DNA from 2 places in the Leclercia sp. AS011 genome. Region 1 is predicted to be linked to the other one. Evidence: predicted binding sites of a transcription regulator. Region 1 holds the regulator's gene; the other holds the start of a gene.
The links. The regulator Fur, encoded in region 1, represses iron uptake genes when iron is present. The targets are predictions, from matches to a motif close to ATAATAATGAGAACNACTATCAA.
Positions count from the first base shown of each region.

Region 1 (11,888 bases):
TCTTTGATCAGCCCGCGCTCAATGAGCTGGCGGGTAATTTTCGTTACGCTGGCGGGGGCAAGCTGGCTCTGTTCTGCAATCTGGATCCGCGAGATGGGTCCATGCTGGTCAATCAGTCGATATACCGCAGCACTGTTCAGCTGCTTTACCAGATCAACGTTACCAATTTGAGCTTGTCCGCCAGGTGTCATACGTTTACTTACTCTGTGACGACCTCGTTACCATTAACGATGGTCTTGATGATTTTATAATCGTGTGTGAATGCGGTGAGGTTAGCCACCATGCCCGGGGCAATGCTGCCCAGCTGCTTGTCCACGCCAATCGCGCGGGCCGGATAGAGGGTTGCCATACGCAACACTTCATCCAGAGCAATGCTGCAATGTTCCACCAGATTGCGCACGCCTTCGATCATGGTCAGAGCTGAACCGCTTAAGGTTCCGTTCTCATCCACACACAGTCCATTCCGGTAGTATATTGTTTTACCAGCAAAAATGAACTGTTCAATATTTGCCCCTGCGGGTGCTGTGGCATCTGTGACCAGGCACAACTTGTCGCCTTTCAGACGCTTGGCGTTACGTACGTTGGCATAATCGACGTGTAACCCGTCGGCAATGATGCCGCAGTAGACGTCCGGCTCGTCGAAGATAGCCCCGGCCAGACCCGGCTCGCGCCCGGTGATATACGGCATGGCGTTATAAAGGTGGGTGGCGAAGGTGATACCGGCCCGGAAGCCTACTTTGGCCTCTTTCAGCGTGGCGTTGGAGTGCCCGGCAGAGACCACAATGCCTGCGCCCGCCAGCTTGCGGATGACTTCAGGGTCGACCATCTCGGGTGCCAGGGTCACTTTGGTGATCACATCCGCGTTGGCGCACATGTAATCGACCAGCTCGTCGTCAGGTTTACGCACGAAGCTCGGATTATGGGTGCCTTTCTTGACGATATTCAGCCACGGACCTTCAAGGTGCAGGCCCAGCGCCTGGTGCGGATACTTCGCCAGGTATTCACGCATCACGCGAATGCCCTGTTTCATCAGATCGTCGCTGGTGGTGATAAGCGTAGGCAGGTAGCTGGTGCAGCCCGATCTTTCGTTGGCGCGCTGCATAATCTCCAGCGTCTCAACCGTAACGGCTTCCGCTGTATCATTGAACTGCACGCCGCCACAGCCGTTAAGCTGTACGTCGATAAAACCGGGGGAGAGGATTGCCCCATTGAGCGAGCGTTGTTCTATTTCCGCCGGCAGCTCGGCCAGCGGGCAGACACGTTCAATCAGGCCATTTGCGATCACAATCGCATGGTCATCCAGAATTTCATGGCCGGTATAAATCCGACCGTGGGTTAAAGCGTACATAACGACCCCCGGTATAAAAATAGCATCCCGCCTCTGCGAACAGAGGCGGCGTTACATTACAGACCTTTAATGTTTTCTGCTTCTAATTCGTTGAAATATTTCAGCGTCTTCACTTTCAGTTCCATGGTGGACGGCTCATCGCACACCACTACTGCTTTCGGATGCAGCTGCAGGCAGCTGATGGTCCACATGTGGTTGACGTTGCCTTCAACGGCCGCCTGCAGCGCCTGCGCTTTCACGCTGCCCAGCACCAGAATCATCACTTCTTCGGCATCCAGCAGGGTACCCACGCCAACGGTCAGGGCGTATTTTGGCACCTGGTTCACGTCGCCATCAAAGAAACGGGAGTTTGCCACACGGGTGTCATGAGTCAGGGTTTTGATACGGGTACGGGACGCCAGCGAAGAGGCCGGTTCGTTAAACGCGATATGACCATCGTTGCCCACGCCACCCATGAACAGGTGAATTTTGCCGTAAGCGCGAATTTTTTCTTCATAATGACGGCACTCAGCATCAATATCCGGCGCATTACCATCCAGCAGGTTAATATTTCCCGGCTGAATATCAATGTGATCAAAGAAATTACGGTGCATGAAGCTGTGGTAGCTTTCCGGATGATCTTTTGGCAGGCCAACATACTCATCCATGTTGAAGGTGACAACATGTTCGAAGCTTACCTGGCCCGCTTTATGCATCTCCACCAGGGCTTTATAGGCGGTAAGAGGTGTGCCACCGGTTGGTAAACCCAGTACAAAAGGACGATCGGCAGTCGGTTTGAACGCATTGATACGGTTTACGATATGGCGGGCAGCCCATTTACCGACTTGTTCTGCAGTTGCCAGGGGGATCAGTCTCATTATTCACCTCTGAAGTTTGATAAAAGTTGGCGGATTGCTTGTCCGGGTATGATTAAGACTAACCTGGTCACGCCGGGAGGGGGCAATCCGTCCTGATTTTTCGTATCATAAAATAAGTTTTGGCAGTTTGCCAGTGGAGGGGAGGGGGATAAACAATATTTGGTGACAAAACTCACAAAAAGTACGCGTTTAATTTGCGATACGAATTAATTTTCCACACACTCAATCAGCCAGTGAATCATCAACTGTATTTACAAGTTAGTGACACAATAAAAACACAGCTGAGAATACACCGTTAACGGGGTCTCATAGGGGGAACAAATTGAGCATTTTAGGTTACTTACAAAAGGTTGGCCGCGCCTTAATGGTGCCGGTCGCCACGCTGCCAGCGGCAGCAATACTAATGGGTGTCGGTTACTGGATTGACCCGGTGGGTTGGGGTGGAGACAACGCGCTCGCGGCGTTCTTCATCAAGTCCGGTTCTGCCATTATCGATAACATGTCCGTACTGTTTGCCATTGGTGTGGCTTATGGTATGTCCAAAGATAAAGACGGTGCTGCGGCACTGACCGGTTTTGTGGGCTTCCTTGTGTTGACCACGCTCTGCTCCCCGGCTGCGGTTTCGATGATCCAGAAGATCCCTGCGGACCAGGTTCCTGCAGCTTTCGGTAAGATCAGCAACCAGTTCGTGGGTATCCTGGTGGGTATCATCTCCGCTGAACTGTACAACCGCTTCAGTAGCGTTGAGTTGCCAAAAGCACTCTCCTTCTTCAGCGGTCGTCGTCTGGTGCCGATCCTGACCTCCTTCGTGATGATTGTTGTTGCTTTCATCCTGATGTACATCTGGCCGGTGATCTTCGACGGTCTGGTGAACTTCGGTGAGCACATCCAGAAACTGGGTTCCGTCGGTGCGGGCGTGTATGCGTTCTTCAACCGTCTGCTGATCCCGGTCGGTCTGCACCACGCCCTGAACTCCGTGTTCTGGTTTGACGTTGCGGGCATTAACGACATCCCTAACTTCCTCGGCGGCGCACAGTCCATCGAAGCAGGTAAAGCGGTTGTCGGTATCACCGGTCGTTATCAGGCGGGCTTCTTCCCGATTATGATGTTCGGTCTGCCGGGTGCTGCGCTGGCGATCTACCACTGCGCGCGTCCAGAGAACAAAGCGAAAGTGCTGGGTATCATGATGGCGGGCGCATTCGCGGCCTTCTTCACCGGTATCACCGAGCCGCTGGAATTCTCCTTCATGTTCGTTGCCCCGGTACTGTACGTAATCCACGCCGTGCTGACCGGTATCTCCGTGTTCATCGCCGCAAGCATGCAGTGGATTGCCGGCTTCGGCTTCAGTGCGGGTCTGGTGGATATGGTGCTGTCGTCCCGTAACCCGCTGGCGGTTCACTGGTACATGCTGATCCTGCAGGGTCTGGCGTTCTTCGTGATCTACTACGTGGTGTTCCGCTTCACCATCACTAAATTCAACCTGATGACCCCGGGTCGTGAGCTGGCGGTTGCCGGTAGCGAAGCGGATGGTCAGGACGTGAACGTGAGCGGTACCGCGACGGAAGACGTTTCCGGTCTGGCGCGTCAGTACATCGCGGCCGTCGGCGGTTCCGACAACCTGACCGGTATTGATGCCTGCATCACCCGTCTGCGTCTGAACGTGAAAGACTCTTCTCTGGTGAACGAAGCGATGGCGAAACGCCTGGGTGCGTCTGGCGTGATCCGCCTGAACAAAACCAGCGTGCAGATCATCGTCGGCTTTGTGGCTGAGAAAATCGCTAACGCCATGAAAACTACTGGTCCGGTTGCCGCTGCTGAAGCTGCACCAGCGCCAGCCGCAGCACCTGCTGCTGCCGTTAAGCCACAGGCTGTTCCTAATGCCACTACCATCGCCGCGCTGGTTTCCCCGGTAACCGGTGAAGTGGTTGCCCTGGAGCAGGTGCCTGATGAAGCCTTCGCCAGCAAAGCCGTCGGTGATGGCGTGGCGGTGAAACCAACGGATAAAACCGTGGTCTCCCCGGCAGCCGGGACTATCGTCAAAATCTTTAACACCAACCACGCGTTCTGCCTGGAAACAGAGAAAGGCGCGGAGATCGTTGTCCACATGGGTATCGATACCGTTGCGCTGGGTGGCCAGGGCTTCAAACGCCTGGTGGAAGAGGGTGCAGAAGTGGTTGCTGGTCAGCCGGTTCTGGAAATGGATCTCGACTACCTGAACGCCAATGCGCGCTCCATGATCAGCCCGGTTGTCTGCAGCAATATCGACGACTTCAGCGGCCTGGTGATCAAGGCGCAGGGCCAGGTTGTTGCCGGTCAGACACCTCTGTATGAAATTAAAGGCAAATAAGTGCTCCTGAGTCAGCGTTAATGCCTGAGCGGCGGGGATATCCCCGCCGCTTTTTTTTGCAGCAATCGCCCCGATAATTCTCTTCTGAGACCTTTTTTTGCGTAACTAAAGGTTGTCACTACGCCCGGCTTATAAGATCATATGCCGTTATACGTCGTTTACGCTTTGAGGAATCCACGATGAGTGAGGCTGAAGCCCGCCCGAGCAACTTTATCCGTCAGATCATTGATGAAGATCTGGCCACCGGTAAGCACACCACAGTTCATACCCGTTTTCCGCCGGAGCCGAACGGCTACCTGCACATTGGTCACGCGAAATCGATCTGCCTGAACTTCGGCATCGCGCAGGACTACCAGGGTCAATGCAACCTGCGTTTCGATGACACCAACCCGGTGAAAGAAGATATCGAATACGTAGAGTCCATTAAGAACGACGTGCAATGGTTGGGCTTCAACTGGTCTGGCGACATCTGCTACTCCTCTGACTATTTTGATCAGCTGTACGCCTACGCCGTGGAGCTGATCAACAAAGGCCTGGCCTACGTCGACGAGCTGTCCGCTGACGAAATCCGCGAATACCGCGGCTCGCTGACCGCGCCGGGCAAAAACAGCCCGTTCCGCGATCGCAGCGTGGAAGAGAACCTGGCGCTGTTTGAAAAAATGCGTGCTGGTGGTTTCGAAGAGGGTAAAGCCTGTCTGCGTGCCAAAATCGACATGGCCTCGCCGTTTATCGTGATGCGCGATCCGGTGCTGTACCGCATTAAGTTTGCCGATCACCACCAGACCGGCAGCAAGTGGTGCATCTACCCGATGTACGACTTCACCCACTGCATCAGCGATGCGCTGGAAGGCATTACCCACTCACTCTGTACTCTGGAGTTCCAGGACAACCGTCGCCTGTACGACTGGGTGCTGGACAACATCTCTATTCCGGTGCATCCGCGTCAGTACGAGTTCTCTCGTCTGAATCTGGAATACACCGTGATGTCCAAGCGTAAGCTGAACCTGCTGGTGACCGACAAGCACGTTGAAGGCTGGGATGACCCGCGTATGCCGACCATCTCCGGTCTGCGTCGTCGTGGCTATACCGCGGCCTCTATCCGTGAGTTCTGCAAACGCATCGGCGTGACCAAGCAGGACAACACCATTGAGATAGCGTCGCTGGAATCCTGTATCCGCGAAGATCTGAACGACAATGCCCCGCGCGCCATGGCGGTTATCGATCCGGTGAAACTGGTTATCGAAAACTATCCGCAGGGTGAAAGCGAGCTGGTGACCATGCCGAACCATCCGAGCAAACCGGAGATGGGCAGCCGTGACGTGCCGTTCAGCGCAGAGATCTGGATCGATCGCGCCGACTTCCGTGAAGAAGCTAACAAGCAGTACAAGCGTCTGGTGATGGGTAAAGAAGTGCGCCTGCGTAATGCCTACGTGATCAAAGCCGAGCGCGTTGAGAAAGACGCTGAAGGCAACATCACCACTATCTTCTGCACCTACGATGCCGAGACCCTGAGTAAGGATCCGGCCGACGGTCGCAAGGTGAAGGGTGTGATCCACTGGGTGAGCGCGGCACATGCGCTGCCGGTTGAAATCCGCCTATACGATCGTCTGTTCAGCGTGCCAAACCCGGGCGCGGCAGAGGATTTCCTGGAAGTGATTAACCCGGATTCACTGGTGATCAAACAGGGCTTTGCCGAGCCCTCCCTGAAAGCGGCCGTTGCCGGTCATGCTTATCAGTTCGAGCGCGAAGGCTACTTCTGCCTCGACAGCCGCTACGCAACCGCTGACAAACTGGTATTTAACCGTACCGTCGGCCTGCGTGATACCTGGGCGAAAGCGGGCGAGTAATCCCTTTCGTCTTTGAAAAACGCCGCGCACTGCGGCGTTTTTTTTGCCTGCCATAAAGCCATTAATCCTTCAAATCTTCGCGATGCGAATTAATTCTGTATCTTAAAACACTTCTCTTTCTCTACCTTTTCGCAAATTATCCAATTCCACTACTGTTAACGGTAGATAACCTGTATTTATTAAAAATAAATCGCTCATTCTGCACATTATTTTAAATAAAAATTCTTCCCCATCTCCTTTGTTACAAATCGCAACCAAATATGTGCGCTTTGTCATAATCCTGACTTTTGATCGCTGAAAAGCATTGATAATTCGCGTCGCGAAAAATAGTCTAAGAACAGGAGATGTAAGCGGGTATTTCCGGTTACCTCCACTTTTTACTTTTTTGTTTTTCGCCGTTTAAGGCGCTTTGAATACGTCAAAGAGGATTAATTATGCGTACGTTTAGTGGCAAACGTAGTGCGCTTGCGCTGGCTATCGCCGGTGTTACAGCAATGTCAGGCTGGATGGTTTCTCCAAAAGCCCAGGCCGAAGGTTTCATTGATGATTCTACCCTCACGGGCGGTGTCTATTACTGGCAGCGTGAACGTGACCGCAAAGATGTCGAGTCAGACAAATACAAAACTAACCTCGCACACTCCACCTGGAACGCCAACCTTGATTTCCAGTCCGGCTATGCTGCCGATATGTTCGGTCTCGATCTGGCTGCGTTCACAGCCATCGAAATGGCGGAAAATGGCGACAGCGGCCATCCGAACGAAATAGCTTTCTCCTCCAGCAACAAAGCCTATAAAGAGGACTGGTCCGGCGATAAGAGCGGGATCAGCCTGTACAAAGCGGCGGCAAAATTTAAATACGGTCCGGTATGGGCGCGCGGCGGCTGGCTGCAACCAACCGGGCAAACCCTGTTAGCGCCGCACTGGAGCTTTATGCCAGGTACCTATCAGGGTGCCGAAGCCGGGGCCAACTTTGACTACGGTGATAGCGGCGCGTTGAGTTTCTCTTACATGTGGACTAACGAATATAAAGCGCCGTGGCACCTTGAGATGGACAAGTTCTATCAGAATGACAGAAAAACCCGCGTCGACTATCTCCACTCCTTCGGCGCGAAGTACGATTTCAAAAATAACCTGATTCTCGAAGCCGCCTTTGGTCAGGCTGAAGGTTTCATCGATCAGTACTTTGCCAAAGCCAGCTACAAGCTTGATATCGTGGGTGGCCCGCTCTCAACGACCTATCAGTTCTACGGTACGCGTGATAAAGCCGACAGCGGCACCGTGAACGATATCTACGACGGTACGGCATGGCTGCAGGCGCTGACGCTGGGCTACAAAGTCGGTCAGGTCGATTTGCGTCTGGAAGGGACCTACGTGAAGGCGGAAGGTCAGCAGGGTTACTTCCTGCAGCGTATGACGCCAACCTATGCCTCTTCCAACGGGCGTCTGGACGTGTGGTGGGATAACCGCTCCGACTTTAACGCCAACGGCGAAAAAGCGGTCTTCTTCGGGGCGATGTATGACCTGAGCAACTGGAACCTGGCGGGCTGGAGCGTCGGCGCATCCTATGTCTACGCCTGGGACGCGAAACCGGCAGACTGGTTAATCAACAGCGCCGGTCAGCGTGAAGATATCGCCTCGAACAAGATCAAAGAGTCTGCCTACAGCCTGGATGCGAGCTACACCCTGCAGGACGGTCGCGCGAAAGGGACTATGTTCAAACTGCACTTCACGCAGTATGACAACCACTCCGATATCCCAAGCTACGGCGGCGGCTACGGCAACATCTTCCAGGACGAGCGTGACGTGAAGTTTATGGTTATCGCCCCGTTCACCATCTTCTGATGACAACCCGGGCGGGGGCGATCCCCGCCTGACTGGAACCGTTATGCTGAAAAGAATCGTACTGGTCGCGGTGCTGGCATCAGGACTGGCCGCCTGCGCACAACCGCAAACCCAGAAAGAAGACACCCGTCTGAAAGAGGCCTACAGCGCCTGCATCAATACCGCTGAAGGATCGCCTGAGAAACTCGAAGCCTGCCAGAGCGTGCTGGACGTGCTGCGTCAGGAGAAGGCGCACCAACAGTTTGCGACCCAGGAAACCGTCCGGGTGGCGGATTACCAGGCCTGTATCCAGGCGCGTAAAACGGGTAACAATCAGGACGTGACCAAAAACTGCGATAAAATCTGGCAGGAGATTCGCAGTAATAACAGCAAGTAATCCGCTGTCTTTAACGCCCGGTGGCGCTTTGCTTACCGGGCCTACGGGAGATTTCACCCTGGTAGGCCCGTGTAAGCGCAGCGCCACCGGGCTTTTTGACATAATGACAGGCAAAAAAAAAGCCAACCGTCAGGTTGGCTCAGAGTCTTAGCGGAGATTATTTCGTGTCGTGCGCGTGGTCATCTTCGCGGCAGTCGCCTTCGGCACAGTGGCCATACAGGTACAGACTGTGGTTGGTCAGACGAATGCCATGACGTGCGGCAATTTCGCGCTGACGTAATTCGATGGAATCATCGCTGAATTCGATCACTTTGCCGCAGTCGAGGCAAATCAGGTGATCGTGATGATGCTGCTGCGTCAGTTCAAATACGGATTTACCGCCTTCGAAATTATGACGCGTAACGATGCCTGCATCGTCGAACTGGTTCAGTACACGGTAAACGGTAGCCAGACCAATCTCTTCGCCCATGTCGATCAGACGCTTGTATAAGTCTTCCGCACTGACATGATGGTTATCCGGACCCTGAAGCACTTCCAGGATTTTTAACCGTGGAAGCGTGACTTTCAGTCCGGCCTTCTTTAATGCGGTGTTGTTGTCAGTCATGCGGAATCTGTCCTGTTGCTAAACGATTCACTTCTAAGGAAGAAGTGACAGAAAATGCACCTGGGATAATGCGTCTCATTATAGAAGTGCCATGGCGTAATGAAAACTGCAAGTCTCAAGTAAAGTATGCTTATAAAAACGTGGTACCGCCAACAAAGTTGTTACAAGGTTCCCCGTTTACTCCTGGATCATTGTACAGGTATGGCAGCAAAAGTTAAAAATTTGTAGCAATTATTTTGATTGGTATTACCTATCAATGCGGCGCAACTTTAGCGTTGCGCCGCGACATCATCAGGCATTGAGGATGTCGTCGAGGTGCAGCTCTTCGCGAACCTGTTTCACCCATTTGTCGACACGCTCGGCGGTCAGTTCCGGCTGGCGATCTTCGTCGATGGCGAGGCCCACGAAGTGGTTATCATCGGCCAGACCTTTGGAGGCTTCGAAGTGGTAACCGGCGGTTGGCCAGTGACCCACGATCACCGCGCCGCGTGGCTCAATGATGTCGCGAATGGTGCCGAGGGCATCGCAGAAGTACTCTGCGTAGTCTTCCTGATCGCCACAGCCGAACAGGGCCACCAGTTTGCCGTTGAAGTCGATCTCTTCCAGAGACGGGAAGAAGTCGTCCCAGTCACACTGCGCTTCACCGTAATACCAGGTCGGGATGCCCAGCAGCAGAATATCGTAACCTTCGATATCTTCTTTGCTGCTTTTCGCAATGTCATGCACATCGGCAACGTCTTTACCTAACTGTTTTTGAATGTTTTTTGCGATGTTCTCGGTGTTACCCGTGTCGCTGCCGAAAAAAATGCCGATGATTGCCATGAGTAAAATAACCTCTTGATACTTAATGGTATGGTGGCGCAATTTAGCCACGGATAAGGGCAATCATAGCAGAACAGAGAAGCCTGCGGAAACTGCTATCACGCAGGACTGCACTCTGTGCTACATGAAAGCAACAAGAAGGGGAGTTTTCTGACTTAAGCTTTGCCGTGCCATTTCCCGAGCTGCGCGATCAGCATCTCTTCGATAAGCTCACTGCGGCTGATCTCACGGGCATTCGCCAGCTCGTTCAGCGCATCGACGGCGTCAGCGTTCAGTTTCAGCTCGACGCGTTTAAGCCCACGACTTTTATCGCGTTTAAGCTGATTGCGCTTATTGATGCGCAGCTGTTCATCACGCGATAGCGGATTGGTTTTCGGTCGTCCCGGGCGACGCTCATTCGCGAACAGATCTATTGTCGTGCGGTCCGTGTGTTCTTTGGCCATGATTCTGAGACTTCGGGGGAAACAAGACACCCTGCTAATGCCCGGGCGATAAGCGCGCCATCATACATCACCGAAAACGGCACGCCAACGACTGGAGGCCCGCAGGCGACCAGTCGCTCTCTTTTTAATCAATTTTCGATGTCAGCGAGGTAACGGCGGATAGCGCGCAGCACCGCGTCCGGTTTTTCAGCATGGACCCAGTGTCCGGCCCCGGCAATCACGTGCGCCCGCGCCTGAGGGAATTGCCCCAGCAGCGCCTCACGGTACGCCTCGGTCACATACGGCGAATTACCGCCGGTAATAAACAGGGTGGGGTGCGGCCACGCCGCTACCGGCTGCCAGCCGACGATCTGGTTGTACTGATCCCAGAGCACCGGCACGTTGAAGCGCCACTGGCCATCGACAAAGGATTTCAGCAGGAACTGCACGACACCTTCTTCGTCCAGATGTTCACGCATCACCGTCGCGGCCTGCTGGCGAGTGCTGACGCCTGCGTCCGTGACGGCGTTAATGGCGGCGAAGATCTCATCGTGGCGACGCACGTCGTAATCGACCGGCGCGACGTCGATCACCACCAGCCCGGCAATTCGCTCTGGCGCGAGCGCCGTCAGCGCCATCACCGCTTTGCCGCCCATTGAATGACCAATCAGGATCGCCTTTTCTATATTGTGCTCATCCAGAGTATCCAGCAGATCCTTGGCCATATCGGCGTAGGTCATCTGCGGCGAACGCGGCGACAGACCGTGGTTGCGCATATCTACCTGCAACAGCGCGTGGTCGGTCACCAGATCCCGTGCCAGCACGCCAAGGTTATCCAGGCTGCCAAACAGGCCATGCACCAGGACGATGGGAGAATTATTGTGCGGCGATTGTGCAGATTGCGCTCGGGTATTCAATTTCATGGCAAAGTTCTTTTTTTACGTATGTCAGGTTAGGGTATCATGTTGACCATTCTGCCGCCCGGCTGCAAGGAAACAGTTAATTCTGACTTTTGCCGCCATTCTGGCTTGACGCTATCCGCTGTTGGGTTTTGAACTTATACTCCCAACGACTTGTATTCAGATAAGATATCGCACTGGATTAAGATGAAAACAATCGAAGTTGATGACGAGCTTTATCAGTATATCGCCAGCCAGACGCGGCACATTGGTGAGAGCGCGTCCGACATTTTACGGCGCATGCTGAAAATTGCCGCCGCCTCGCAGTCTGCCGCTCCGGCCATCAAAGAATCGCGCCAGCCCGCTGCGGTTGCGCAGGAAAAGCCGCTGTCACCGGTAAAAGACAAAGTGCGTGCGATGCGCGAATTACTGCTTTCCGACGAATACGCTGAGCAGAAGAAAGCGGTTAACCGCTTTATGCTGGTGCTGACTACACTCTATTCACTGGATAACAACGCATTTGCC
Region 1 is NZ_JBBCMA010000001.1:2,230,565-2,242,452, reverse strand. It holds gene nagC (DNA-binding transcriptional regulator NagC) at 1-191, opposite strand, end outside; gene nagA (N-acetylglucosamine-6-phosphate deacetylase) at 200-1,348, opposite strand; gene nagB (glucosamine-6-phosphate deaminase) at 1,405-2,205, opposite strand; gene nagE (N-acetylglucosamine-specific PTS transporter subunit IIBC) at 2,528-4,552, shown strand; gene glnS (glutamine--tRNA ligase) at 4,732-6,399, shown strand; gene chiP (chitoporin ChiP) at 6,834-8,240, shown strand; gene chiQ (ChiQ/YbfN family lipoprotein) at 8,287-8,616, shown strand; gene fur (ferric iron uptake transcriptional regulator) at 8,774-9,220, opposite strand; gene fldA (flavodoxin FldA) at 9,512-10,042, opposite strand; gene ybfE (LexA regulated protein) at 10,198-10,485, opposite strand; gene ybfF (esterase) at 10,614-11,387, opposite strand; gene seqA (replication initiation negative regulator SeqA) at 11,571-11,888, shown strand, end outside.

Region 2 (11,888 bases), on a different contig from region 1:
ACGGTCTCGCCTTTTTCGCACGCCACTTTCGGGAAGGTCTGGGTTATGGCGCGGCCCACCATCATCGCCACCATCCGCTCTTCGGTGATGTCGTTGATGGCCCCGGCACCCACAAACACGCCGTCACGCAGAATGGTGTAGTGATCCGCCAGCTCAAAAATCTCATCGAATTTGTGCGAGATAAACAGGATCGCTTTCCCCTCCTGCTTCAGGCGTTCGACGATCTGGTAAAACTCGAGAATTTCATGCTGCGACAGGGCGGCGGTGGGCTCATCAAGGATCACCACCTGGGCGTCAAAGGACAGCGCCCGGGCAATCGCCACCATGTGCCGCTGGGCGATGCTCAGGGTTTTCAGCGTCGCGCGCGGGTCAATCTGCACCTCCAGACGGGTGAGGATCGCCTGCGCCCGGCGGTGCATCTCCGGCCAGTCGAGCTTTTTGAAAAAGCCTTTATAGAGGTACTGACCAACAAAAATATTTTCGGTGACCGACAGTTCATCGAAAAGGACGGTCTCCTGGTGGATGGCGGTAATGCCCACCTTGTGCGCCGAGTCGGGGGTCGGCAGTTGAATGGGAATGGCTTTGTAGAGGATCTCGCCCTCGTCGGGCTGGTAGATACCGGTCATCACTTTGACCAGCGTCGATTTGCCCGCGCCGTTTTCACCGATCAGGGCGGTGACTTTGCCGGGCCAGAGCTCAAGCTGCACGTTCTCCAGGGCACGCACACCGGGGAAAACCTTGGTGATGCCTTTAAGTTGAAGCAATGGGGTCATGATAGTTCTCCATTTGATCCCCTCTCCCGGAGGGAGAGGGAGAAAGAATCAGAAGAATTTCGAGAACTTATCAATATTGCTGGCATCGTAAACAAACGGCTCAGCCATCGCGCCGCTGCCGTCGGCATCCAGCTTCACTTTGCCCAGTTTGCCCATGCTGGCTTCGTCTTTGGTGGCGGTGCCTTTCACCAGATCATCCGCTAAGTAGGTTGCGGCATAGCCGAGGTCGATGGGGTTCCAGATGGCGAAGCTCTTGCTGGCCCCGGATTTCACCGCGCCCGCCATTTCAGACGGCAGACCGAGACCGGTCACATACACTTTGCCGATCTTGCCCTGATCTTTCACCGCCTGCGCCGCCGCCACGATGCCGACCGACGAGGGAGAGACGATCACCTTCAGATCCGGGTAGGTTTTCAGCAGGCCGACCGCTTCGCGGTAGCTCTTATCCGACAGATCGTCGCCATAGGCCACGGTCACCAGATTGACGGACGGGTACTGCGGCAGCACCTTTTTCATCTCGGCAATCCAGGTATTCTGGTTGGTGGAGGTTGGAGTAGCGCTCAATACCGCCACATCGCCTTTCTCCACGTTCAGCGCTTTCAGCGCTTCGGCTGCCAGCTTGACGTTGGTCTCGCCAATCAGCGCGTTATTGGACGGGTTAAGGTGGATCTGACGCCCGGCTTTCGCCACGCCGGAGTCCCATGACACCACTTTGATCCCGCGCTGCATCGCTTTTTTCAGCACCGGCACCACGGCATCAGGATCGTTGGCGGAGATGGCGATCGCATCCACCCCCTGGGCGATCAACCCGTTCAGCACTTCGATCTGCGCTTCGGCGGTGGTGGTGGTCGGCCCGGTATAGATCACTTTGACATCACCTAACTCTTTGGCTGCCTCTTGGGCACCCACGTTTGCCGCTTCGAAGAAGCCATTACCTAAGGATTTCGCCACCAGGGCGATTTTTACTTCCGCTAAAGCAGAACCGGACAACGCCAGGGCGGCAACGGTGAGGATCAAGCTTGTCTTTATTTTCATTGCTTTTACTCCACTTAACGAGGTGATTTGTATAGGGATTGCAGGTGTAGTTCGCCCCGTCTCAATGAGCGGGGCGCGATGTTCTTATTTGTACAGATCTAACGCCGACTGCATAGGGTTAACGCCAAAGCGTTTGCCCAGCGCAATCAGCTCTTCCCGGGTGATGGTCTGCTTCATGCCACCCATCGAATAAACCTTTACCAGCACTTCGGCAGACTTCTCGGCGGTGTCGATCAGACCGAAGGTCTCATCCAGCGTCGGGCCGCTGCCGAACACGCCGTGGAACGGCCACAGCACCAGGGCGTGTTTTTGCATCTCAATCGCCGTGGCCTGGCCGATCTCGTCAGTACCCGGCACCATCCACGGCAGAATGCCGACGCCATCCGGGAACACCACCAGACATTCGGTGCTGCCTTCCCACAGCTGGCGGGTGATCACGTCGGTATTGTTTTCCAGCACGAATGTCAGGGCGATCAGGTTGGTGGCGTGGCAGTGCATGATCACCCGATCTTTCCCACTGGTGGCCTTGATACGCTCGCAGTGGGAGAGGAAGTGGGCCGGCAGCTCAGAGGTTGGTACCGCTTCGTCCGTCAGCCCCCAAAGTATGTGGTAGCCCGCGCCGTCGCTGTCCACTTTTACCACACCGAGGTTGGCCTGCGGATCGAGCTGCACGTTGCGGAAGAACTTGCCGGAGCCAGTAACGATAAACGGCGTGTTGGCGAGCAGTGGCATCGGCTGGCTCAGGGCGATATAGCGCGGCTTCTGATGGAAGTCGGCGGCAAAGGGTTCAATATCTGCATCGTCCAGGCGCAGCGTCAGGTTGCCGCCGTTGCGCTCGTCCCAGCCTTTCAGCCAGGCGTCGGAGGTGGCTTTGATCATGCCCTGGACGAACCAGGATTGAGTGATGGTCTGCATTCTGTGTTTCCTTTGAAAATGCCCGGCGGCGCTTCGCTTGCCGGGCCTACAGCTAAACGTAGGCCGGGTAGGCGAAGCGCCACCCGGCAATGTTATTTACTGACGAGCGGTGAGAACGTCCTGCTCATACGCCCGCACGGTATCCAGCCACTGGCTGCCCGCCGGGGCATCGTTGCGCTGGCAGTACATCTCCCATACCGCCTGCCACGGCAGTGATTTTTGCTCTTCCAGCAGCGCCAGACGCGCGGTGTAATCCCCCGCGGCCTCCAGCGCACGTAGCTCGGCGGTAGGCTCCAGCAGGGCGCGCAGCAGAGCTTTTTTCATGTTGCGGGTGCCGATCACCCAGGCCGCGATGCGGTTGATGGAGGCATCGAAGAAGTCGAGGCCGATGTGCACCCGGTCAAACAGGTCATGGCGGATGATTTCGCTGGCGATAGCCTGGGTTTCGTCATCCAGCAGCACCACGTGGTCACTGTCCCAGCGCACCGGGCGGCTGACGTGCAGCAGCAGGTGCGGCACATAGAGCATCGCGGCAGAAATTTTATCGGAGATCACCTCGGTAGGATGGAAGTGACCCGCGTCCAGGCACAGCGCGGTCTGACGGCTGGTGGCGTAACCCATGTAGAACTCGTTGGAGCCCACGGTGTAGCTCTCAGCACCAATGCCGAACAGCTTGCTCTCCACGGCGTCGATGTGGTGCGCCGGGTCCAGCTTCTCGCTCATTGCCTCATCCAGCGCTGCCAGCAGGCGCTGACGCGGGGCGAGGCGGTCGACGGTAATGTCTTTCATCCCGTCCGGGATCCAGATATTCATCACCGACGGGGTGCCTAACTGCTCGCCAAAGTACGCCGACACGCGACGGCTGGCCTTCACGTGGTCGATCCAGAACTGACGGATTTCATCGTCGGCGTGGGCGAGGGTAAAGCCGTCGGCGCTCAGCGGGTGTGAGAAGCAGGAAGGGTTAAAATCCAGCCCCAGCTTGTTAACTTTGGCCCACTCGACCCAGCGCTTAAAATGTTCCGGCTTGATGGCGTTGCGATCGACCGGGGTGTCGGACTCCAGATAGATGGCGTGCAGGTTCAGGCGTTTTGGCCCCGGGATCAGGCTCAGGGCCAGCTCCAGATCGGCCCGCAGCTCGGCGGCATTACGCGCCTTGCCCGGATAGTTGCCGGTGGCCTGGATCCCGCCGGTCAGCGCTCCGCCCGGGTTCTCGAAACCGGCCACGTCATCGCCCTGCCAGCAGTGCATAGAGACGGGCAGACGGTCGAGCTGACGCAGAGCCTCCTCGACATCCACGCCCACGGCGGCGAAACGCTGTTTAGCCAGTTCCCAGGCTTGTTCAAGTTGAGTGGTCATGCGCAAAGCTCCTTTGTCGGTCGTTGTTGCTGAAACTGCGTGCGGTAGCGGGCAATCTCATGATCGGGATGAGGGGTAAAGGTGGTCAGGCCGTAGTTGCCGGTCACCACCTGACGGAACTGGTCGACGTTGGTCAGCTCGTCGAGGGTCATCAGCTGGATGCCGATATTGCCGAGCGTCGACGCCTCAACCGGCCCGGCGATCACGGTGATACCGCAGGCGTCGGCGCAAAGCTGGTTAAGCAGCTGGTTCTGGCAGCCGCCGCCGACAATATGCAGCTGGCTGAACGGCTTACCGCGCAGGGTAGCCAGCTCGTGCAGCACCTCGGCATACAGCAGAGCGAGGCTGTCGAAGATGCAGCGCGCCAGCTCGGCAGCACTCTCCGGCACCGGCTGGGCGCTTTCGCGACAGGCGGCCTGGATCTCGGCGCTCATGTTGGCCGGGTTGATAAAGCGGTCGTCGTTGGGGTTGATCAGGAAAGTGCAGGCCGTCAGCTTTTCGGTTTCTGCGATAAGCGCAGGCAAATCGGTGATGTTCTGCTCTTTCAGCACCCGCTGCAGCAGCCACAGGCCCATAATGTTTTTCAGCACCCGGTAGCGGCCTTCGGCCCCGCCTTCGTTGGTGATGTTCGCCGCCAGGGCGTTGTCGCTGGTGTAGGGCGTTTTGCTCTCAAAGCCCATCAGCGACCAGGTCCCGGAGGAGAGATAGGCGGCATCTTTACTGGCAAGCGGGGCGGCGATCACCGCGCTGGCAGTGTCGTGGCTGGCGACGGCGACCACCGGAATGTGGTTGCCCTGCGGGCAGATCCAGTGACCGATCACATTACCCGGATGGGTAGGGGTGCCAAACCAGTCGCGCGGCGCCCCGGTCCAGTTGAGCAGGTTCTCGTCCCAGGAGTCGGAATTGATGTTCACCAGCTGGGTGGTGGTGGCGTTGGTATATTCCCAGTTCATCTGGCCGGTGAGACGGTAGCTGAAGTAGTCCGGGATCAGCAGGGCGTGGGCAACGTTCGCCACCAGCGCCGGCTGCTGTTCCACCAGGGCCCGCAGCTGATAGAGGGTGTTAAACGGCAGGAACTGAATGCCGCTGCGGCCATAGATCTCCGCTTTACCGAGCTGCGCCAGCGCATGGGCCATCACCCCGTCGGTGCGGCTGTCGCGGTAGGAGACCGGCAGGCCCACGCGCTCGCCCTTGCTGTTCAGCAGCACGTAATCCACCCCCCAGGTGTCGATCCCGATACTGTCGATGTGAATGCCCTCTTCACACACCTTATTCAGCCCGGCGCGGATCTCTGCTTCCAGGGCATCAATATCCCAGCAGTCAAAACCGTCCTGCTTTTGCAGGCAGTTCACGAAACGGTGGATTTCGCGAAGCAGAAGGGTGCGCTGCTCGCGATGGTAGCTCGCCAGCATTACGCGGCCGCTGGATGCGCCTAAATCGACAGCCACACAATGGCGAAAAGTCATGGTCCGGTCCTTCCTGTAGTCATTGCCGGACAGTGTAAAAAAGAGAAGCGTCAGCGACCTTCTTGCCACTGACAGCGCATTTCAGGGGCTGGCAAGAAAGCAAAGATGAACGTGAGGGAGTTCACATTTCCCGCTAATCACCGGGAATTCGGGGGATGTGACGGTGGGCGCATTTCCGGATCTTTCCCGCCGTTTCTTGAAAAAGTGACAGGCTTTGCGCCATTTGCTGTCGAAAATTTAAGGTGAGCCGGGAAACCCTAAATTACTATTTTGAGAACATTTATCATCTGGTGACCCGTTATGACCGTACTGCACAGCGTGGATTTTTTCCCTTCAGGCCACTCGCCTGTGGCGATTGAGCCGCGGCTGCCCCAGGCTGCCTTTCCGGAACATCATCATGATTTTCATGAGATCGTCATCGTGGAACACGGCACGGGCATCCATGTTTTCAACGGACAGCCGTACACCATCAGCGGCGGTACGGTGTGCTTTGTGCGCGATCATGACCGGCATATGTATGAACACACTGACAACCTGTGCCTGACCAACGTGCTCTATCGCTCTCCGGACGCGTTCCAGTTTTTGTCGGGATTGAACCAGCTGCTGCCCCAGGAGCAGGATGGGCACTACCCGTCGCACTGGCGGGTGAATCAGGCCACGCTGCAGCAGGTGCGTCAGCTGGTCAGCCAGATGGAGCAGTCCGAAGAGGGGCAGACCACCCACGCCCTCGCCAGCCGCGAGATCCTGTTTATGCAGCTGCTGGTGCTGCTGCGTCGCGGCAGCCTGGTGGAAGGGGCGGCGGATAACGACGCCCGACTCAACCAGCTGATGGCCTGGCTGGAAGATCACTTCGCGGAGGATGTCTGCTGGGAGACGCTGGCGGATAACTTTTCCCTCTCGCTGCGCACCCTGCATCGCCAGCTGAAACAGCACACCGGGCAGACGCCCCAGCGCTACCTGAACCGTCTGCGGCTGATCAAAGCGCGTCACCTGCTGCGCCACACTGACGAGAGCGTCACCGATATCGCCTATCGCTGCGGTTTTGGCGACAGTAACCACTTTTCGACCCTGTTTCGCCGGGAATTTGCCTGGTCCCCGCGCGACATTCGCCAGGGCCGGGATGCCTCGCTTCAGTAACGCGAGGAAAATCACCGTTTTATTGCCGCAAACCGGGTAATAATGGCAGGTTGTTCCCGGGTAGAGGTTGTGATGTGGCAGGACAGTTGATTCTTCGCAGAGCCGATTTTTTTGCATCCGCCGCCCAGGCCGTCGCGGTCGCCGACCGCTATCCGCAAAATGTCTTTGCCGAGCACACCCACGATTTCTGCGAGCTGGTGCTGGTATGGCGCGGTAACGGCCTGCATATCCTCAACGATCGCCCTTACCGCATCACCCGGGGCGATCTTTTTTATATTCGCGCGGAAGACAAACACTCCTACGCCTCGGTCAACGATCTGGTGCTACAGAACATCATCTACTGCCCCGACCGGCTGAAGCTCAACGTGGACTGGGGGGCGAACATCCCCGGTTTTCTCAGGGCGGGCGGCACTCCCCACTGGCGACTGGGCAGCAACGGTATGGCGCAGGTACGCCCGGTGATCGCCCAGCTGGAACAGGAGAGTCAGAAGAACGACCCCCATGCGTACGATATGGCCGAGCTGCTGTTTGCCCAACTGGCGCTTATGCTCAAACGCTACCGCTACGCTCCGGACAATCCGGATGCCAGCGAGCCGGAAGCGCTGCTGGATAAGCTGATCACCGCTCTGGCGGGCAGCCTGAACCGCAGCTTTGTGCTGGAGAAGTTTTGCGAGCAGGAGCAGTGCAGCGAGCGCGCCCTGCGCCAGCAGTTCCGCACCCAGACCGGCATGACGGTGAACCACTATCTGCGCCAGCTGCGGATCTGCCACGCGCAGTATCTGCTGCAACATACCGAGCTGATGGTCAGCGAAGTTGCCATGCAGTGCGGCTTTGAAGACAGTAACTATTTCTCGGTGGTGTTTAACCGTGAAGTGGGGATGACCCCGGTGCAGTGGCGCCATCGCAGCCATAACGCCGCGTAATAGAATCTCTGCTTGCCCATCAGGTCCACCGCACGCCCCGCCAGATCAGTCACATAACGAAAAGTTATAACCTTATTAAAACTACGGCATTGATAAACATTTTCAATATCATTTAATTAACTATAATGAACCAACTGCTTACGCGGCATTAACACGTTTGCCGCCCGACAATAATGGAGATGATTATGAGCTATACCCTGCCATCCCTGCCGTACGCTTACGACGCCCTTGAGCCGCATTTCGACAAGCAGACGATGGAAATCCATCACACCAAACACCACCAGACTTACGTTAACAACGCCAACGCGGCGCTGGAAAGCCTGCCAGAGTTCGCTAACCTGCCTGCTGAAGAGCTGATCACCAAACTGGATCAACTGCCAGCTGACAAGAAAACCGTTCTGCGTAACAACGCGGGCGGCCACGCTAACCACAGCTTCTTCTGGAAAGGCCTGAAAACCGGTACTACCCTGCAGGGCGACCTGAAATCCGCTATCGAGCGCGACTTCGGCTCCGTAGAGAACTTCAAAGCTGAGTTTGAAAAAGCCGCTGCTACCCGTTTCGGCTCTGGCTGGGCGTGGCTGGTACTGAAAGGCGACAAACTGGCTGTGGTTTCTACCGCGAACCAGGACTCCCCGCTGATGGGTGAAGCAATCTCTGGCGCATCCGGCTTCCCAATCGTGGGCCTGGACGTGTGGGAACACGCTTACTACCTGAAATTCCAGAACCGTCGTCCGGACTACATCAAAGCCTTCTGGGACGTGGTGAACTGGGACGAAGCAGCAGCACGTTTCGCCGCTAAAAAATAAGGTTGCAAAGCCGCCTGTGAGAAGCGAGTCTGATGACTCGCTTTTTTTATGTCTGAAGGAGCAGAGATGCACTATCCGGTGAACGTCTTTACAGGCAAGGTAAGGGATTACGACGGCAGCCGCCCGAGCGCCATCGCTAAAATTCAGGTCGACGGTGAGCTGAGGCTAACCGATCTCGGGCTTGCGGGTGACGAACAGGCCGAAAAGAAAATCCACGGCGGGCCCGACCGCGCGCTGTGCCACTATCCGCGCGAACATTATCAGCACTGGATAACGGAATTCCCCGCGCAGGCAGCGTTGTTTGTCGCCCCGGCGTTTGGCGAGAATCTCTCGACGGAAGGGCTGACGGAGAAGAATGTCTTTATCGGGGATATCTTTCGCTGGGGTGAGGCCCTGATCCAGGTGACCCAGCCACGTTCGCCGTGCTTCAAACTTAACTTCCACTTCGGCATTACCGACATGGCCACGCAGATGCAGAACGCCGCGAAAACCGGCTGGTTGTATCGTGTGGTGCTGGACGGGCAGGTTTCGGCAGATGCGCCGCTGGAGCTCGTCTCCCGGCTGAGCGACGTCTCGGTACATGACGCCTGCGCTATCGCCTGGCATATGCCCTTTGATGATGAGCAGTATCACCGCTTGCTGTCAGCGGCGGGGTTATCCACCAGCTGGACCCGAACCATGCAGAAGCGGCGACTGAGCAACAAGATCGAAGATAACAGGCGGAGATTGTGGGGAAAGTAGTCATCCGTAGAAACCAGGCCGGGTAAGGCGAAGCCGCCACCCGGCACTCACAGCTACGAACGCTTATACAACGGTAGCCACAGCGTTAACCGCAAGCCGCCCAGCGGGCTGTCGTCCGCTTTCACCCAGCCGCGGTGCTGCTGCATCGCGGTCTCGACAATCGCCAGCCCCAGCCCGGTGCCGCCAGACTCACGGTCACGGGCTTCGTCGGTGCGGTAGAACGGACGGAAAATCTGCTCGCGATCTTCCGGACTCACGCCAGGACCATCATCATCGACGTTGATGGTGATGCCGTCTTTATCCACCGAGAATGCCACCTCGATTTTGGTATGTGAATAGCGCAGGGCGTTACGCACGATGTTCTCCAGCGCGCTCTCCAGCGTGTTGGGGTTACCGTACAGCGGCCACGGCCCTGGCGGGAAGTTGACGGTGAAGGATTTCCCCATCTGCTCCGCTTCGAATGCCGCGTTATCCAGCACCTCATGCCACAGGTGGTTGGCTTTCACCGTTTCGCTGACCAGCGCGTTTTTCTGCTGATTGCGGGACATCACCAGCAGGTCGTTGATCATGCTGTCCAGACGATGGGCCTCCGTTTCGATACGCTCCAGCTCTTTGCTCTCTCCGCTACGGCGGCGCAGCAGGGCGGTGCCCAGTTGCAGACGCGTCAGCGGGGTGCGCAGTTCGTGGGAGATATCAGAGAGCAGACGCTGCTGGGTGGTCATCATCCGCTCCAGGGCGGCCACCATCTGGTTAAAGCTGGCACCCGCCGCCAGGAACTCCTGCGGCCCGGCTTCCAGCTCCGGGTGCTGCCGCAGGTTGCCCTGCGCCACTTCATCCGCAGCGTTTTTCAACTTACGCGCCGGTTTCGCCAGGCTCCACGCCAGCCACAGCAGCAGCGGTGAGCTCACCAGCATAGTGACAATCAGGAGCAGCAGCGGGCGGTCAAACAGCAGGTTGATAAAGTCGGACTGCGAACTGCTCGCCGGACGAATCAGATAGAGCTGGTAATTATCTTCCCCGTCATTGACGGAGAACGGCCCCACCATCTCTACCCGACCATATTTTTTCTTTTGCGGATGATCGGCGTTATCCGCCTGGCCGATGAAGTTGCGGATGATCTGCATTTCATTGCGATCGGCACCGATCACACGGCCTTCGCTGGTAACCAGCAGCAGGCGTTGTCCCGGGGGTGCCCATTTTTCGATAGCGCGAAACAGCCTGCGCCACCACATCAAATCATTGGGCGGATCGATGGCCAGCTCTGCTTCTACGTGCTGCTCGATCATCACACCCTGACGTTGCTCGCTATCAAGGAGCTCCGTCATCTGGCGTGAGTCGAGTTTGGGTAACATCAAAACCAGCATTAACACCAGGGCCAGCGTCAGCCAGAAGATGGCAAAGATGCGGGCGGTTAAGCTGCCTATCATGAAGCGGACACCATCAGATAGCCGCGTCCACGCAGGGTTTTAAACCACGGGTGACCATCCTTGCGCTCCGGTAATTTGCGGCGCAGGTTGGAGATGTGCATATCAATCGCACGGTCGAACGGGGTCAGGCGTTTACCCAGCACTTCCTGGCTCAGATGTTCACGTGATACCACCTGGCCCAGATGCTGCGCCAGCAGATAAAGCAGGGTGAATTCAGTGCCGGTCAGCTCCAGCGCCTGGCCGTCAAAGCTGGCTTCCTGGCGGCCCGGATTGAGGCTCAGGGAGTCCACTTCAAGGGTTGGCGAACCGTTGTCGGTGTTCTGCTGTTGCTCGCTCCAGTGGGAACGGCGCAGGATCGCCCGAATACGCGCCACCAGCTCACGGTCGTTAAAGGGTTTAGGTAGATAGTCATCGGCACCCAGCTCAAGGCCGAGTACGCGGTCGAGTTCGCTGCCGCGCGCGGTCAGCATAATGACAGGGGTCTGGTGTGTCTGGCGCAGCTCTTTAAGGGTGTCGATACCGTTCTTCTTCGGCATCATGACGTCGAGCAAAAGCAAGTCAATGCTATCGTCGAGTTGACTCAGCGCCTGCTCCCCGTCATGGGCCACCGACACGTCAAAGCCTTCCATGTCGAGCAACTCCTTTAAAAGGGATGTCAGCTCTCGGTCATCATCAACTAACAGGATTTTATTCATTGTTTAAATACCTCCGAGGCAGAAATTACGTCATCAAGGCTCTCTAATCCATGACTTTACGTTGTTTTACACCCCCTGACGCATGTTTGCAGCCTGAATCGTAGACTGTCTCTCGTTGAATCGCGACACGAAAGATTTTGGGAGTAAGTGATGCGCAAAGTTACCGCTGCCGTCATGGCCTCAACGCTGGCGTTTAGTGCATTTAGCCAGGCTGCTGGAGCTATCACCGGCGATAACCGCTCTCCAGTAGAGGGCATCGCGCAGCACAGCGGCCAGGGCCATATGTTCGACGGCATAAGTTTAACCGAACATCAGCGTCAACAGATGCGAGATCTGATGCAGCGGGCTCGTCATGACCAGCCCCCTGTTAATGTTAGCGAAATGGAGACAATGCACCGCCTTGTCACCGCAGAAAATTTTGACGAAAACGCTGTACGCGCTCAGGCAGACAAAATGGCGCAGGAGCAGGTTGCCCGACAGGTCGAAATGGCCAAGGTCCGCAACCAGATGTTCCACCTGCTAACGCCTGAGCAGCAAGCGGTTTTGAACCAGAAACACCAGCAACGTATGGATCAGTTGCGCGAGGTTGCACGGATGCAAAAGAACGCTGAATC
Region 2 is NZ_JBBCMA010000008.1:55,042-66,929, reverse strand. It holds gene WFO70_RS21020 (sugar ABC transporter ATP-binding protein) at 1-773, opposite strand, end outside; gene rhaS (rhamnose ABC transporter substrate-binding protein) at 822-1,808, opposite strand; gene rhaD (rhamnulose-1-phosphate aldolase) at 1,893-2,723, opposite strand; gene rhaA (L-rhamnose isomerase) at 2,820-4,079, opposite strand; gene rhaB (rhamnulokinase) at 4,076-5,545, opposite strand; gene rhaS (HTH-type transcriptional activator RhaS) at 5,846-6,682, shown strand; gene rhaR (HTH-type transcriptional activator RhaR) at 6,757-7,605, shown strand; gene sodA (superoxide dismutase [Mn]) at 7,791-8,411, shown strand; gene yiiM (6-hydroxyaminopurine reductase) at 8,478-9,152, shown strand; gene cpxA (envelope stress sensor histidine kinase CpxA) at 9,206-10,579, opposite strand; gene cpxR (envelope stress response regulator transcription factor CpxR) at 10,576-11,274, opposite strand; gene cpxP (cell-envelope stress modulator CpxP) at 11,425-11,888, shown strand, end outside.
Region 2: the regulator Fur is predicted to act here: its motif matches at 7,695-7,717, upstream of sodA (superoxide dismutase [Mn]).